DNA from 2 places in the Veillonella sp. AF13-2 genome. Region 2 is predicted to be linked to the other one. Evidence: riboswitches for the same ligand, from Rfam matches in the RefSeq annotation. Region 2 holds a riboswitch; the other holds the start of a gene.
The links. A riboswitch is a leader RNA that binds a small molecule or an ion and turns the genes downstream of it on or off. The one in region 2 is predicted to bind thiamine pyrophosphate.
Positions count from the first base shown of each region.

Region 1: linked by a shared signal. The riboswitch ahead of thiC (phosphomethylpyrimidine synthase ThiC) and the one ahead of cytX (putative hydroxymethylpyrimidine transporter CytX) in region 2 are both predicted to bind thiamine pyrophosphate.

Region 1 is NZ_QTMT01000003.1:417,683-423,305, forward strand. Features, by position in the region: gene DWV85_RS07840 (ATP-dependent Clp protease ATP-binding subunit) at 154-2,307, shown strand; TPP riboswitch at 2,385-2,492, shown strand; gene thiC (phosphomethylpyrimidine synthase ThiC) at 2,570-3,874, shown strand; gene thiS (sulfur carrier protein ThiS) at 3,898-4,095, shown strand; gene DWV85_RS07855 (thiamine phosphate synthase) at 4,100-4,375, shown strand; gene DWV85_RS07860 (5-oxoprolinase subunit PxpA) at 4,555-5,322, shown strand; gene DWV85_RS07865 (NRAMP family divalent metal transporter) at 5,464-5,623, shown strand, end outside.
Region 2 is NZ_QTMT01000003.1:293,074-298,696, reverse strand. Features, by position in the region: gene thiM (hydroxyethylthiazole kinase) at 1-451, opposite strand, end outside; gene thiD (bifunctional hydroxymethylpyrimidine kinase/phosphomethylpyrimidine kinase) at 465-1,298, opposite strand; gene thiW (energy coupling factor transporter S component ThiW) at 1,298-1,777, opposite strand; TPP riboswitch at 1,842-1,936, opposite strand; TPP riboswitch at 2,018-2,123, shown strand; gene cytX (putative hydroxymethylpyrimidine transporter CytX) at 2,176-3,360, shown strand; gene DWV85_RS07200 (ATP-binding cassette domain-containing protein) at 3,344-3,970, opposite strand; gene modB (molybdate ABC transporter permease subunit) at 3,979-4,647, opposite strand; gene modA (molybdate ABC transporter substrate-binding protein) at 4,901-5,623, opposite strand, start outside.

The DNA.
Region 1 (5,623 bases), 120 kb from region 2:
CGAATTAGTCAAAATAAAAGTCAAAAAATTACGTTTTGATATATTGACTTTTTGACTTTTAAAGGTTATTATAATGTCGTAGGGTAAATAAACCCAGTAAAAATAGTATTAGTCAAATAGTTAAACTCTATGATGTATGAGGGGGTAAAATATATGAACAACAACTTTAACAACTTTGGTAATGAATTTTCTAGCATGAATGATTTGTTTAATCAATTGATGGGTAATATGGGTGGTTATTCCACAGAACGACGTAGTTATAAGATTAATGGTCGCGAAGTAACTCCAGAAGAATTTGCGTTTTATCGTCAAACTGGTCGCTTACCATCTAATGAAGAAATGCAAGCTGCTCAAGCTGCGCAACAAGGTAAAATTAAACAAGATGGCATCCTTGCTCGTTTGGGGACAAACTTAACTCAACAAGCTCGTGATGGTAAACTTGATCCTGTAATTGGACGTAATAAAGAAATCCAAGAAACAGCAGAAATCTTAGCACGTCGTACTAAAAATAATCCTGTACTTGTAGGTGATGCTGGTGTTGGTAAAACTGCAGTAGTAGAAGGCTTGGCACAAGCTATTGTAAATGGTGATGTTCCAGCAGCTATTAAAAATAAAGAAATCATTTCTATCGATATTTCCGGATTGGAAGCTGGTACTCAATACCGTGGTTCCTTTGAAGAAAACATTCAAAATCTTATTAAAGAGGTAAAAGCCGCTGGCAATATTATCTTGTTCTTCGACGAAATCCACCAAATTTTGGGTGCTGGTTCTACCGGTGATGGTCAAGGCTCCAAAGGCTTGGCAGATATCTTAAAACCTGCCTTGTCTCGTGGTGAAATGACTGTAATTGGTGCTACAACACAAGATGAATACCGTAATACAATCATGAAAAACGCGGCTCTCGCTCGTCGTTTTAATGAGGTAAAGGTAAACGCGCCATCTGCAGAGGATACTTTCAAAATCTTACAAGGCATTCGTCCATTATACGAAGCGCATCATAATATTGAATTGCCAGATGCGGTGTTGAAAGCAGCTGTAGATTATTCCGTACAGTATATTCCACAACGTAGCTTGCCTGATAAAGCTATTGATTTAATCGATGTAACAGCAGCTCACTTGGCATCTCAACATCCTGTAACAGATATTAAAACATTGGAAGCAGATATTGCTGATGCTAAAGCAAAACAAGAGGAATATGCTCAAAAAGAAGACTATGAATCTGCAATCAATGAAAAAATGCGTATTCAAAAGTTACAAGCAGAGCTTGATAACCATACAGAAAATCAAAAGGTAGTGGCTAAGGTCAACGATGTAGCAGAAGCCGTTGAAAGAATGACAGGTATCCCTGTATCTCAAATGGGGGCATCCGATATCGAACGCTTGAAAGACATGAAATCTCGTTTAGAAGCTCATGTAATTGGTCAGGATAAAGCAGTAGAAGCCGTATCTAAAGCAATTCGTCGTAACCGTGCAGGCTTTGACGAAGGCAACCGTCCAATTGGTAGCTTCTTATTCGTAGGTCCTACTGGCGTTGGTAAAACAGAATTAGCTAAACAATTAGCTCTAGATATGTTTGGTAACAAAGATGCAATCATTCGCTTGGATATGTCCGAATATAGTGATCGCACAGCCGTATCTAAATTAATCGGCGCTACAGCTGGGTATGTTGGTTATGAAGATAACTCTAACACATTAACTGAACGCGTACGTCGTAATCCTTATTCCATCGTATTATTCGATGAAATCGAAAAAGCAGACCCTCAAGTTATTACATTACTTTTACAAGTATTGGACGATGGTCGCTTAACAGATGGTCAAGGTAACACAGTAAACTTTAAAAATACTGTTATCATTGCTACATCCAATGCAGGTTTCGGTTATGGTAATGACAATGATGATGAAAATAAAGTAGATGTAATGGAACGCATTGCTCCATTCTTCCGTCCAGAGTTCTTGAACCGTTTCAACGCAGTTATCGAGTTCAATCAATTGAGCAAAGAAGATTTGAAAAAAATTGTAGATTTGATGCTTGATCAAGTGAATAAAACTTTAGCCAAAAAAGATATCACTCTTGATGTATCAGATGAAGCTAAAGAATTGTTGATGGAACAAGGGTATGACAAAACTATGGGCGCTCGTCCATTACGTCGTGTTATCGAATCTGAAATCCGCGATAATGTAACTGATTTCTACTTGGATCACATCGATGCTAAACACTTGCTTGCCGATGTTAAGGATGGTCATATTGTAATCTCTGAAAAAGCAGATTCCGATGATAGCAAAGACCAAGATAAGGCTGAGAAATAAAGAATAGACGTAAAAGTGTCAGAATAATCATTTGACAAATCTGAATAAAGTAGTAATATTAATAGCATAATTATATAGTGAGTATGCAAGGGAGCCTATTATATAGGCTGAGAAAGGGCTGCGAGCACCTGACCTTTATACCTGATCGGGATCATGCCCGCGTAGGAAGCACGCTAATACTTAATATGGGTATCGATCATTTTGTTCGATACCCATTTTTGCATACCTAACTATATATGTCTTTTATATAGGAGGATGTAAAATGTTTATGACTCAATTGGAATCTGCTGTGGCTGGTGTAGTTACGAAGGAAATGAAAGTAGTTGCGGAAAAAGAACGTATGGATGAAGAGGTATTACGTTCACTAGTGGCAGCAGGAAAGGTTGTTATTCCTTGTAACAAGCAACATACTAGTATTTCGCCTGAGGGGATTGGCAAACGCCTTAGAACGAAAGTCAATGTTAATTTAGGTACATCGAAAGACGTTACTGATTATGATAGTGAAATTGAAAAGGTTAATCGAGCTATTAGACTTGGCGCAGAGTCGATCATGGATCTTTCCACTCATGGTGACACTCGTATTTTTAGACGTAAATTAATTGAGACATCGCCAGTAATGATTGGTACGGTGCCTATTTATGATAGTGTCATTCATCATCAAAAAGATTTAGGTGAATTAACAGCTCAAGATTTCTTGGACACTATCCGATTACACGCTCAAGATGGTGTAGATTTTATTACTATCCACAGTGGTATTATGAGAAAAACAATAGATCAAATCAAGAATCATAAACGGTTGCTTAATATTGTTAGCCGCGGAGGCAGTTTGGTATTTGCATGGATGAGCATGACAGGCCATGAAAATCCATTCTATGAATACTTTGATGAAATCTTAAAGATTTGCAAAGAATATGATGTTACTTTGTCTTTAGGTGATGCTTGTCGTCCAGGTTGCTTGGCGGATGCAACTGATGTGTGCCAAATTGAAGAGCTTGTAAGGCTTGGTGAATTGGCAAAACGAGCGAAACAATATGGTGTACAAGCTATGATTGAAGGACCTGGGCATGTACCTTTACATCAAATACAAATGAATATGGAAATACAAGAGTCCTTGTGTGATGGAGCGCCCTTCTATGTGTTGGGACCGCTCGTAACAGATATTGCTCCTGGTTACGACCATATTACAGCTGCCATTGGTGGTGCTGTAGCAGGTATGCATGGGGCGTCATTCTTGTGCTACGTTACACCAGCGGAACATTTAGCCTTACCAAATGCAGATGATGTAAAAGATGGAATTATGGCTTTCAAAATAGCGGCGCATGCTGCAGATATTGCTCGTGGTATTACTAATGCAAGAGATATAGACGACATTATGGCTAAGGCGCGTCAAGTTCTCGACTGGGAAGCACAATATGCTTGTGCCATTGATCCGGAACGGGCTCGTTCTATTCGTGAAAGTAGAGCACCGGAGGAAGACCATAGTGAAACCTGTTCTATGTGTGGCAAATTCTGTGCTGTACGCAGTATGAATAAAGCTTTACAAGAAGAATATATTGATATTTTATAAGCTTTTTCATATGGGAGGTCATTATGGATTTGATTGTTAATGGAGAGCCAAAGTATGTTGTAGGTGAGCAACTTCATTTGATTCTTGATGAATTAGGCTATTCTGGTAAACACTTTGTAGTTGAGCTTAATGGAGAGATTCTTAGTAAGGAAGCATATACAACCACTAAATTAACGGCTGCTGACAGATTAGAAATCGTTAGCTTTGTAGGAGGTAATTGATATATTGGATACATTTACTATAGGTAATATTGGGGTAGGGCCTATTTTTTCTACACAAACAAAACCCAATGCTAATCCTGTAGGAATTTCTTATATATATTGGGCAAAGCAGTTTAGTAAGGCTCCCATTGTTGCTGTTGGGGGCATTAAAACCACAAATGCTGATACCGTTTGGCAAGCGCATCCCGATTTTATTTGTGCCGTTTCTGAAATAACAGAATCGGATAATATACAAAATACTATTTATGAGCTCATGATGGGATATAGTAGGGTCAGATAAAAAAGAGTATACATACAAACCACAAGATTTTAATCTTGTGGTTTTTGTATTTATAAAATAATTTTGTAGATTTGATAAATATCCTTGCTAAGATATAGGTTTATTTAGTATAATCGTATCATTAAATTCGATATTCTATAGAATTTATAAAATAAATGAAGATGGAGAGGTAATAGTATATGTCTCATTATGTAGATTTAAATAGTGATTTAGGCGAAAGTTTTGGTAACTATACATTAGGCATGGATAGTGAAGTATTAAATCACGTAACAAGTGCTAATATTGCTTGTGGTTGGCACGCTGGAGATCCTCTTATTATGGATGCGACTGTTTGTATATGTAAAGAAAAAGGAGTTGCCGTAGGGGCGCATCCTGGTTATCCAGATTTGATGGGATTTGGTCGTCGTGCGATGGCAGTAAGTCCTGCTGAGGCAAAAGCCTATATGATGTACCAACTAGGTGCACTTCAAGCTTTTTGTGATAGTTATGACATTACTTTACAGCATATGAAACTACATGGTGCTTTTTACAATACAGCCTGTGTTACGCCTGTACTAGCCGATGCAATTTTAGATGGTTTACAAGCGGTAAATCCTAATATCGCGATCATGGTATTGAGTGGTAGCTATATTGCTCAAGAGGCACAGCGACGAGGTATTCCTGTTATACAGGAAGTGTTTGCCGATCGTGGCTATACAGAGGAGGGAACATTGGTCCCTCGTACAGAAGTAGGTGCTTTCATTAAAGACCCGCAAGAGGCTTTAGACCGAGTTCTTATGATGGTTACAAAGGGTAAGGTTGTTACTAATACGGGGAAGATCATTGATATTGTGGCTGACTCCATATGTGTTCATGGAGATAATCCTGAAGCGATAGCTTTCACAAGATATATTCGGGAGGGGCTTACAAAAGCTGGTGTAACGGTGGCGAATTTTCAACACCGATAACGCTATTAAATACATTAAAATAAATGCTTAATTAATACCAACAAAAATGCAAATATAAGTATTAAAAGTAAGTATTACATGTAAGTATGAGCTTTAAGCAATAAGTATGGCATCAATTAATTATTATATGTGGAGGTTCCTATGAAACCAATTACAGGTAAAGCGAGTTTCTCTGTCCTACTAGGGGCAGCTTTCTTAATGGCCACGTCTTCCATTGGACCTGGATTTATGTTACAAACGGCAGCATTTACAAATGAGTTGAAAGCAGACTTTGCATTTGCTATCGTCGTATCCGTTATTT
Region 2 (5,623 bases):
TATCAATCTTATGATTTGTATTAAGAGCATCATAGATGGCTTTAATTTCACTTTGGTTCCCTCGTAGCAACGAAATAGCACCAGTTTTAATCAAGTCTAAAACAACAGATAATCGATAAGCCCCGGCGTGACAACCCACAGGGTCTAGTATAATGGGTACCTCATGAGCCTTCGCTAATTTAACAGCCTCTTTGTAATAAGTAACCTTATCTGGTGTAACGGTCCCAATATTGATGAGCAGTGCAGAAGCATGAACGATAAGGTCTTTTAAGTCTTCGCTACACTCACTCATCACGGGTGATGCACCGATGGCTAGCAAACCGTTAGCTGTAAAGGTCCGCACCACATCATTGGTAATACAAATAACAAGAGGATTTTTTTTGCGTAGAGACTCTAATATATTCAGTTCGGACCAATTTGAACCATTTATATTTGGATTGTTGTAGGTCATATAACTATCTCCTCTAGTCATTTTTCAAAAGTTCATCCATCGTTTGAGGGCCATTTACCAATAACCCATAAGCCATATGATTAACAGGTCCACAGCCATTTCCAAGTGCTGGATTATGCTTAATCGCAAGGGAAATATAGTTCTTTGCAATGCCAATTGCATCCATTACATCACGCCCTTTGGCGAGCTCTGCCGTAATAACCGCCGAGAAGGTGCAACCCGTACCGTGAGTATGAACAGTATCATATTTAGGACTTGTCCACGTACGCACATCTCCATCTTTGGTGAAAGCATAATCCGTAGCATCATCTCCAATATGGCCGCCTTTTATAATAACCACTCGAGGTCCTAATTCATGTAAAATACGCTTAGCTGCTGTTGTAATGTCACTTTCACAAGAGATAGACATATCCGCTAACACCTCTGCCTCGCTACGATTAGGTGTAATAACTGTAGCGACCGGAATGAGTTTAGATTTTAAGAAATCGACGGCCTCATCCGATACAAGTCGATCACCGCTGGTGGCAATCATAACTGGATCCATCACATAAGGGATGTTCTTACTCACATAAGGATAGATGAGATCCATCATCTCTGGTAAAGCAATCATACCTGTCTTAACGGCTTGAGGAAGAATATCTGAATATACATCGTGTAACTGTTTTTCTATGCTTTCTAGCGATAGGTGTTCTACGTGGTGAACCCCTGTTGTATTTTGGGCTACTACGGAGGTAACCACTGCCATACCATATACATGGCGGCTTTGGAAGGATTTTAGATCGGCCATAATGCCAGCGCCACCACTAGGGTCGGTACCGGCAATTGTTAATGCTGTATGTAGTTTCATTATGCCTCCTTATGTAACAAATTACGTCGAGATAAGATTTGTAATACCACGAAGCCAATACAAGCTCCGCTAATAGAGCTCATGGAGAAGGATGTAATCAAAGTCAACAACGCCAACGGTTTACCTAGTAAGAAGTTAGCAATTGGATAGCTAATAAGAGCCCCGAGAAGACCTGTACCTATGATTTCTCCTAAAGCCGCCGCCCATATGGCATTGTACTTCTTATATAGATACGCAGATAACCAAGCGCCAATCATACTGCCTGGAAAGGCTAAGGGAGAACCTAGCGCTAGTACATTACGTAAACAAGAGGTACTAAAGGCGGCACCTACAGAGAATCTCGTCCCTACTACAACGGCTAAAATCACATTTATCATATGTTGAAATGGAAAAATTCGAGCAGGCCCAATCGGAATCGACGTAGTCGATAAGACGACACCCAAGGCCACACATATACTAGCAATAATCAGTTTTTTCATAATACCTCCAACTAAATAAAAAATGAGACCACCTCAAATGGAATGGTCTCGTAATAGTTTGGTATTATGTTTCATTCCACTTCCCTACGCCAGTATTATCTGGATCAGGTCTAGGGTTTTGAATGATCAATCTCAGCAAAAGCACCCCTAGTGGCCATATATTTTTATACTCTAGTTATAACATCATTATACAATCTATGCAACAAAAGAATTGACGGTTCTCCCACCACCTCGTATAATGAAGCCATAACGGGGTGCTCACACGAGTGGGCTGAGAGTAAGCTAATGCTTTAACCCATAACCTGATTTGGATAATGCCAACGTAGGGAACATAGAGGATTAAAAGCCGAGTTCCCATGAGCTCGGCTTTTTCTATGACTTCCTGGCAAGGAGGACGTATGACAGATACACACATTACACAACCACAGTTCGCCATGATATGGTTTGGTGCCGCCCTATCTATAGCGGAGATTATGACCGGCACCTATCTGGCACCCTTAGGCCTCACTCAAGGACTATATGCCATCATCTTAGGCCATATCATCGGCGGTATTCTGCTCTTTGGAGCAGGACTCATCGGTGGCCGTTTGCGGCAAGGCAGTATGAACACGACAGCCTTTAGCTTTGGTCCCTTAGGGGCAAAGGGCTTTGCCTTTTTAAATATGATCCAACTAATCGGTTGGACTAGTATCATGATTTACGATGCTATGCTTGCCTTACAAGAGCTGGCGCCCCTATCTCCTATGATTTGGACTATTGCTATTGGGGCGCTCGTCATTTTATGGCTCTTCATCGGTCTCCACAATACAGGCTATATTCAAGCTATCGTATCTGTTTTATTACTAGGCCTCACACTCTACATGGGAGTTCACATGATTTCTCAATGGCCTAGTGACAGTAGCTTCATGACTAATGGCAATATGAGCTTTATAGCAGCCCTTGAGCTATCAATCGCTATACCACTGTCTTGGCTACCTCTCATCAGTGATTATACTCGTGAAAGCAAAAGCCCTTTCTCCGCATCACTAACAAGTGCTACCATCTACACGGTAACGAGTGTCGCCATGTACACCTTGGGCCTTAGCGCGGCGATCTTCGGCGGTGGGGACTCTATCATTACTATTATGATGAACGCAGGCCTTGGTCTTGCAGGACTCATCGTCATTATCTTCTCCACTGTAACTACGACCTTCATGGACGCTTACTCAGCTGGCGTATCTAGTACGACTATCTATAATGGAGCATCTAGTAAAGGCGTAGCTGTTATCGTAACCATTGTCGGCGCCATTGCAGCCATCCTATATCCGATGGACGATATTACAGAATTCCTATATCTCATCGGATCCGTCTTTGCTCCAATGATTGCCATCTTGTTGGCAGACTATTTTGTCAATCGCCAACAAGTGCAAACGCTATCGGCTTATCTAGTTCGCGGGTTGATTTGGGCTATAGCCGTAGGTTTATACCATTATATGTTGCATAGTGAAAGCTCCATAGGTGCAACACTACCAGCCTTTACAATAGCATTTATCGTAACATCCATCGTTGGATTCATAAGTAAAACTGCTAACACCTTACTATAAGCCCATCTTCACAGGTCCAGTGCCGATTTCCAACCATTTCGGCTTCGCTTTCATCATGGGTAACCCATACACATGGCACATCCCATTCGCGAATAATGGAAACAAGATCCTCTCGAACATGCTTACGTAAATTCCAGTCTAGTGCAGATAATGGTTCATCAAGAAGCAAGATGGTTGGTTTAGAGTAAAGAGCACGCCCCAATGCAACGCGTTGCTGCTCACCACCAGACAAGCTACCTGCTTTCGTTTTACGATATTTCTCAAGGCCTAAGCGTTTTAATAAGCTGTCACACATCTCTGACGTGCCTCGTTTACTATAGGTAATATTATGTTCCACCGATAAATGTGGAAATACGATATTACCTTGTGGCATATAGCCAACTTGACGTTCTTGAGCAGGTACCCAGATTTTTTTGTCGCGATCAACCCATATAGTTTCATCATATTGAATGCTACCTGTAGTCGGTTTCACAAGACCTGCAATGCACTTAATAAATGTACTTTTACCACTGCCAGATTGGCCTGTTAACACGGTAATACCAGAAGAAAATACACCATCGGCTTTCACAGTCACAGAAGGTCTAGCTACGGTAAAGGAAAATGTAATCATCGGACCTCCTAATTATTATCAATGTGCCGGAACAAGGACCCCTTTGTGATGAGGTGAATCCCGCTCAACAATGCCAATGTAAGAACACATATATATATAACTAATTCAAAGGCATCCATGTACTGCCCTGCCTCTACATAAGAGTAGATAGCAAGTGGCATGGTGCGTGTTACCCGTGGAATATTACCGGCAATCAAGATTGTAGCTCCAAATTCGCCCATAGCACGACAAAATGCTAAAATACTGCCCGTCAAAATGCCTTTCCAAGCGAGTGGTACAGAAATAGTAAAAAAGATACGTAACTCTGAAGCACCCAATGTGCGCGCTACGTCCTCCATATTATGATCGACAGATTGTAATGCAGAACGCACCGTCTGATAAAATAATGGAAACGCAATAACTGAAGATGCTACCACCGCCCCAGATGCGGCAAACACAACGCTCATCCCATGCGCCTCAAGCCATGCGCCAAAGGCATAGCCTGGCGTAAACACCATGAGAAGAGCAAAGCCAACAACAACTGGTGGCAATACAAGCGGCAAGGTAATAAGTGCATCAATAATAGCCATGCCACTCCATTTACAGCGATTCATCCAATAACATGCGGCTAAACCACTTACAATCACTATGATAAGAGCTATACTTGCTACCCATAGTGATAGCCATAATGGACTCATGTCACGCCCCCTTTCTATACACAACAACTCTACAATATGTGCTATATCCATTAGTCCCAAAATATTTTTAAGCAAATTATATGCCTAAAATCATATCATATACTAGATTATTTAACAGTCATCACTACAAATGAGCTAGAAATTACATACAGTTAAAAATAGCATACCCTTAGAAATAATGTTATTAGTAATACCAATAATGTCTCTATTGTATCATAAGAAAACGCTAGCCCTGAAAGCTAGCGTTTTACTCTTATTTAGAAGTAGAGAAACCGTATTTTTCTAATACTTTTTGGCCTTCTGGGCTCATTACGTATTGGTAGAAGTCTTTTGCCAATGCGTTGTCATATTTTTTGATAATACCGATTGGATAGATAACTGGATCATGAGAGTCAGCAGGTGTTACAGCAGAGATTTCAACGGCATCACCCGCTGCAATAGCATCAGTTTTGTAGATGAAACCAACATCACCAGCACCTTGGCTAATGGAAGCGGTTACAGCTTTAACGTCTTTCGCATACACTACATTAGGTTCTACTTGTTCCCAAACGCCTAGTTTTGTTAATACCTGTTTACCATAGTTACCAGCTGGTACTGTTTCAGGGTTACCTAACACGATACGTTTTACGGAAGCGATTTGATTTAATTCAACTTTAGGTTGGCCTTTTGGAACTACAAGAACGAGTTCGTTAGTTACAAATGGTTTTACGTCAGTTACTAAGTCTTTCTCTTGTAACATTTTCATGTTTTTTTCGTCAGCAGAAATGAACAGACTAGCTGGCGCACCTTGTTCGATTTGTTGACGTAATGTACCAGAGCCAGCAAAATTAATAGCAATTTGATCATCTGCTAAGTTATGGCTTTTTTTGTATGCATCTGCCAATTCGGTAAGAGCACCTTTAAGACTCGCTGCAGCTTGTACAGTAATCTTTTCCGATGTACTTGGTTTAGCCGACTCAGCTTGTTTACTTGCATC